One region of the Agarivorans sediminis genome, then DNA from elsewhere that is predicted to be linked to it. Evidence: predicted binding sites of a transcription regulator. Region 1 holds the regulator's gene; each other region holds the start of a gene.
What was found. The regulator LexA, encoded in region 1, represses DNA repair genes until DNA is damaged. The targets are predictions, from matches to a motif close to TACTGTATNNNNATACAGTA.
Positions count from the first base shown of each region.

Region 2: recA (recombinase RecA) is a predicted target of LexA. The motif match lies at 1,116-1,135, and genes of this name have one in related genera.
Region 3: dinB (DNA polymerase IV) is a predicted target of LexA. The motif match lies at 1,091-1,110, and genes of this name have one in related genera.

Region 1 is NZ_CP096670.1:166,959-169,168, forward strand. Features, by position in the region: gene M0C34_RS00800 (hypothetical protein) at 1-30, opposite strand, end outside; gene M0C34_RS00805 (hypothetical protein) at 151-567, shown strand; gene lexA (transcriptional repressor LexA) at 953-1,594, shown strand; gene coxB (cytochrome c oxidase subunit II) at 1,923-2,210, shown strand, end outside.
Region 2 is NZ_CP096670.1:3,168,802-3,171,011, forward strand. Features, by position in the region: gene recA (recombinase RecA) at 19-1,071, opposite strand; gene mutS (DNA mismatch repair protein MutS) at 1,240-2,210, shown strand, end outside.
Region 3 is NZ_CP096670.1:3,123,232-3,125,441, reverse strand. Features, by position in the region: gene M0C34_RS14125 (hybrid-cluster NAD(P)-dependent oxidoreductase) at 1-958, opposite strand, end outside; gene dinB (DNA polymerase IV) at 1,124-2,209, shown strand.

The sequences.
Region 1 (2,210 bases):
TCCAATAAAAAACGTGCTAGATGTAGACATGTCGATCTCCTGTTCTGTTAAGACTTTGCATCTAACAGTGTGGCTCTAGTTTGACTAACCCACGATAAACGCAGGAGGTCGGCACTTTCACCGGGGATCATTATGTCTAGGTGATGTCAGATGAAAAGTATGATGCTTCGAGTGGCTTTATTTTTCGTTATCCTTCCGTTGACTGCATGTGGTAATTTTGCAGTGATTGATTTAGCTGATAGCAACGGTATTACTGATAGCGCCATTGAAAATTTTTGCAGTGATAATGGCTTGGTTCAGGATAAAAAGCCTTGGATACGAAGTTATAACCGCTGGGCTAACAGCCCTCGTAACGAGTTGTTGAGATCTTGGAGTGGTGAGTATGAGGGGGAGGCCGTCATGCTTGTCGAACTTAAGAGAGATGGGAAATATATCTTAGTTGTTGATGTCCAATATGCGCACGAGCGGCCAAATGAGGTCGCGAATCATATCGTAGGTCGGTTAAAGCAAGCGGGAGTTAAGTACGATATCGTGATTGAGTATAAGAGTTTTCTACGGCTGTCATAAATGAATTACCTAACAAGCGGTTGTTATCGCCCCGTTGGGGCTGGGACGGCCTTTCCGCTGCTTCGCAGCTCCAAGTCCGCCCCAAAACCGGGCGTTAACTCCGATCTAACCGTACTGAATCTAATCCGAACCACCGATATTTGAGCTAATAACGTAACACGCATTTGTCCAAAAATGAGTTAGCTCGGCTGTTCGTATCCGTCTATTACTCCAACCTCTACTTATTTGTCACGGGTGTCACGAAATATCGGGTGTAGTTTCAACGTAGCGGAAAGCATTTCAATGAAACTGAAACCTACACTATAGCTTGATCCTAGATAAAACCTTGCTTCATCGCTAATGCTGTATATACTAACAGTGTGCTGTATAAACTTACAGGTAGACTATGAAGCCCTTAACGCCCCGTCAGACCGAAGTGTTTGAACTTATTCAACGACATATATCAGATACAGGTATGCCGCCTACTCGTGCCGAGATAGCTAAAGAGCTGGGTTTTCGCTCGGCCAATGCTGCCGAAGAACACCTACGAGCCTTAGCGAAAAAAGGCGCAATTGAAATGATCCCTGGCGCCTCTCGTGGGATCCGCATTGCCGATGCCTATTTGTCTACACCGGCTGCTAATCAACAACCTGAAGAAGCGGGTTTACCGCTGATTGGGCAGGTTGCCGCTGGCGAGCCTATTTTGGCGCAAGAGCATGTAGAGTCTCACTATGCGGTTGATGCTAATTTATTTAAGCCGCACGCAGATTACTTGCTACGTGTGCAAGGGATGAGCATGAAAGACATTGGTATTATGGACGGCGACCTATTGGCGGTGCATAAAACCAGCGATGTTCACAATGGTCAAGTGGTGGTAGCCCGCTTGGAAGATGATGTCACGGTAAAACGTTTTGAGCGCGATGGCAAAATGGTTTATTTGCACCCTGAAAACCAAGAGCTCAGTACCATTGAGGTAGATTTAGAGTATCAGAGCATTGAAATTGAAGGCTTAGCAGTCGGCATTATTCGCACTGCCGATTGGATGTAAGCTTAAGTTTTACAATAGTTCCCGCATTTTAAAGCCCAAATCAATTTGATTTGGGCTTTTGTCGTTATCATCACATCTTTTATCTCTCGCAATAAAAAAATAAACATTTTATTTACAATTCCATAACTTAAAGGTTAATTTATAAGCAGTAGGTTGTGTTTAGCGGTTGCAACCTGTTGGTTCGGGGTGGGAGTTATCCCTTTATTCGCAGCCACTTCCTGATTTGGGAAGTTGTTGTCGTTGGCTACTAGCAAAGGAGAGCGCTGTGGGCCGATGGATACAGCTATTACTGCTGACATTCTTTACGTCGCAAGCATACGCGGAAGAAATGTCATTCAATTTACGTCCAGGTGTCACCTCAATAAGCGAGCAAGTCTATGGCTTGCACATGACAATTTTTTATATTTGTTGTGCAATTGGTGCTCTGGTGTTTGGCGCAATGTTTTGGGCCATTTTTCATCATAGAAAATCTAAAGGGGCCGTTCCGGCTCAGTTTCATGAAAGTACCAAAGTCGAGATTATTTGGACGGTCATCCCTTTCGTTATTTTGATTGGTATGGCGATCCCTGCGACTAAAACCTTACTCGCCATGGAAGATCCCTCCGATGCAGACCTA
Region 2 (2,210 bases), 1.6 Mb from region 1:
CTCGGCTCCCCTCTCTAATTACGCTTCAGTATTCACTGGTGCGTCTTCAGTGGTGGCTGCATCTATCGTTTCTTCTACCACTTCAGGCGTCAGCAAATTCTTACGTATAGTCATTTCAATTTCTTGAGCCATTTCTGGGTGCTCCTTTAAGTAAGTAGAAGCATTAGCCTTACCTTGACCAATTTTTTTACCTTTATAGGAGAACCAAGCGCCGGCTTTATCAACCAGTTTTTCTCTTACACCAAGGTCAACCAGCTCACCATAACGGTTAAAACCTTCACCGTACATGATTTGGAATTCAGCTTGTTTGAATGGCGCAGCAATCTTGTTTTTAACCACTTTAACGCGTGTTTCATTACCCACTACTTCATCACCGCTCTTCACGGCGCCAATGCGGCGAATATCCAAGCGAACTGACGCGTAAAATTTCAATGCATTACCACCAGAGGTGGTTTCTGGATTACCAAACATAACCCCGATCTTCATACGAATTTGGTTAATGAAGATACACATACAGTTAGTTTGCTTTAAGGTACCGGTAAGCTTACGTAGTGCTTGTGACATTAAACGCGCTTGCAAACCTACGTGACTATCGCCCATGTCGCCTTCAATTTCGGCTTTAGGAGTCAGTGCTGCTACCGAGTCAATAACGATCATATCTACGGCACCAGAGCGAGCTAACATATCGGTAATTTCTAAGGCTTGCTCCCCAGTATCAGGCTGTGACACCAAAAGGTTGTCAACATCAACACCCAATTTTTTGGCGTAAATAGGGTCTAAGGCGTGCTCAGCATCAACAAAGGCACAAACTTTACCTACTTTTTGTGCTTGAGCGATGGCTTCTAAAGTTAAGGTGGTTTTACCTGAACTTTCTGGGCCATAGATCTCTACAACTCGCCCCATAGGCAAGCCGCCAGCGCCTAAGGCAATATCAATCGACAAAGAACCAGTAGAAATCGTTTCAATATCCATGGTACGGTTATCGCCGAGCTTCATGATTGAGCCTTTACCAAATTGTTTTTCAATTTGGCCTAGGGCCGCAGCTAATGCCTTTTGTTTGTTCTGATCCATATCGCCCTCGTAGGTGCTTTTAACTATCTTAATGACCAGTAGTATACTGGGTATTCATACAGTATCAAGTTTATTCCAAAAAATTAATAAAAGAGTTTTGCCTATTCGGCTGCCAGCTTTTATCCTTGCTGCTTCGTTTAACCATTACTAAACAATTCGATAAGCCTAATGACTGAAACTAATCTAGAAAAGCACACTCCTATGATGCGCCAATACTTAACGTTAAAGGCCCAGCATCCTGAGATTCTATTGTTCTATAGAATGGGTGATTTTTACGAACTGTTTTACGATGACGCCAAACGCGCCTCAGAGTTAATGGACATATCGTTGACCAAGCGTGGTCAATCGGCGGGTACCCCTATCCCTATGGCAGGTATTCCATATCACGCAGCTGAGAACTATTTATCTCGCTTGGTCCAATTAGGCGAATCTGTTGCCATTTGTGAACAAATAGGTGACCCCGCAACCAGTAAAGGGCCGGTTGAACGTAAGGTTGTGCGAATCATCACCCCTGGTACTGTCAGCGACGAGGCTTTATTAGAAGAAAAACAAGACAATCTGCTGGTGAGCGTGATCAACCAACAGCAACAAATTGGTTTAGCCTACTTAGATATAGCCAGTGGTCGCTTTGTCATTAACCAATTTATTGGTGAGCAACAGCTACAAGCCGAGCTGCAACGTCTAAATCCTGCAGAATTGCTATACCCAGATGATTTTGAGTTCTTCCCTGCCCTGCAAAGCTACAAAGGTTTACGTCGTCGAGGCGAATGGGAATACGATTTAGCCAGCGCCCAAAAAGCCTTGAATCAGCAGTTTGGCACCCGTCATTTAGATGGTTTTGGCGTAAGTGAGTACCCATTGGCCCTCGCCGCTGCCGGTTGTTTGATGCAATACGTACAAGATACTCAACGTACCGCGCTGCCTCACATTAATGCCATTATCGTCGAGAGCCAAAACCAGTTCATTCAACTTGATGCCGCCAGCCGTAAAAACCTCGAGCTCACGCGCAATCTAGCGGGAGGCTTTGAAAACACCCTTAGCTCAATTCTCGACCATAGTTCAACGTCTATGGGAAGCCGCTTACTGAACCGCTGGTTACACCAACCTTTAAGTAACCAACAACAAGTGATTGACCGCCA
Region 3 (2,210 bases), 1.7 Mb from region 1:
AGTGTTTAGGAAGCTCAAAAACAAAGGTCTTTACATCGTGAGTGTCTAGTTTTACTGCTAAACATTTTAAGCTAACCGCTTCACCTTGCTGCCATTGGTGTTGGCTGGTTGCTGGCGCTGCGCGTTTCTCTGCATTATCAGGGTAAACGTCTGCCTTGCGGGTTTCTAATATTTCAATGGTATCGTAAAGGCTAATTTTGCCACTGTTTAGGGCCACCGCATTTTGACCAAAATAAACATTGCCGTCTTCACCTTGGCGGTATTTAGCGAAAGTACTTAGTGGTTCTTTGTTCGGATGAAATTGGCCTGTAGCTTGGTCAAGCGTGGTGAAAACGCAGCGTGAACAGGGGTTTTGTACCTCAAACTCCACGTCGCCAATGCGGAAGCGCTTCCAACCGTCTTCAGCAAAAGCCTCGGTATTTTTAACCACTAAGTTAGGGCGAAATTGCGCCATGCTATGGTGAGCGCTAGAACGCAAATTTAGATCCTCTAAAGAGGCTTCTGAAATGAGCAATAACGGGTAGCCGTCGGCAAACGCTACTTGGCTATCTTTGTGTTTCACTTTGCGTGTGGATTGTTCACCAAAAAACACCAAGTGGCAATGCTCACCGAGATACTCACTAAACCAATTATCGTAGCTGTTATGGCAGTGCTGTGCTTGCACGCTGTCTTTCCAAATCATTACGGTGCGGTAATTATCAGAAAAATCAGCATAGCGTAAGTCTAAGGCAGGCATATTTGGTGCGCGTAAATGCAAACCTGAGCGATTAAGTGCACTATGAATTTGAGCCAGTTTAGGGTGAGTTCGCGCTGTGATTTGAACGCCGTCAGGCTGACAGACAACAAAACGCCTATCAAAGGCTAAACCATGTTCTTCAACATAAGCATGATTTAGGTGGATCCCCGCAGTAGATTTGATCGGGTAAATACTCAGTTGACTAACACGTGCATCACTCACAGCTAAGACTTCCTTAATCGAAATTCGTTTTTCAATATTACTCAAGCTGTTGCATTCAAGCTACAGCTAATTAGCGTATTAAGCAGTGAATATTGTTGTTCTCTAGCTTGGCATTTTTCGATATCAACTTTATACTGTCTGTATGTACAGTAAAGGTGTGCCACATTGACAGCATTCGCATCAACTCAGCGCAAGATTATTCACGTAGACATGGATTGTTTCTATGCCGCTGTGGAAATGCGCGACCAGCCAGAGTTAAGCAACGTTCCGCTTGCTGTGGGGGGGATGCGAAGTGGTCGCGGAGTGCTTACTACCTGTAATTATCTTGCGCGACAATATGGTATTCGCTCTGCGATGCCCACCCACAAAGCCTTGCAATTGTGCCCTAAGTTAGTTTTGGTGCCACCACGTATGGCGGCTTATCAGGAAGCAAGCAAACAAGTACAAGCTATTTTTCATGGTTACGCTGACGCAATAGAGCCATTATCGCTAGATGAAGCCTATTTAGATGTGAGCAATAGTGAGGCTTGCCATGGTTCTGCCACGCTTATTGCCGAGCAAATCAGACGAGACATTGTTAACAAAACCGGCTTAACGGCTTCTGCAGGCGTTGCGCCGATTAAATTCTTGGCCAAAATTGCTTCCGATATGAACAAACCAAATGGTTTGTTTGTGATTAAGCCTGAGCAAGTGAGCGAGTTTATAGAAACCCTTGCGCTCGAAAAAATATCGGGGGTGGGCAAAGTCAGCATTGAGAAGCTACACCATCAAGGCCTTTATACTGGTGGTGACATTCGCCGTGCAGAGCGAGATAAGCTGAAACAACTTTTTGGCAAATTTGGCGATATGCTGTGGATGCGCTGCCAAGGCGTAGACGACCGTGAAGTGAGTAATGATCGTAAACGGAAATCGGTAGCAGTAGAGCGTACTTTTGCACAAGACGAGGGTAACCCAGCTGTTTTAATTGAGCGTTTATTGGCTCTACTGCCAGAGCTAAAAAGGCGCAGTGAAAATCACCTAAAACAAGCCAAAATGAATAAACTTGGGGTGAAAGTTAAATTTGCTGATTTTCAGCAAACCACGAAAGAGCAGCAATGCCAGCATATTGATGAGTCAACCTTGCTTGAATTATTTGAAGAGGCGCTAGCGAGAGGAAAGGGTAAAGCAGTGCGTTTGATTGGTTTACATATTGGTTTAGCCCATGAACAACAAAACCAGTCACCACAACTGGCTTTGCCGTTTGAGCCATAAA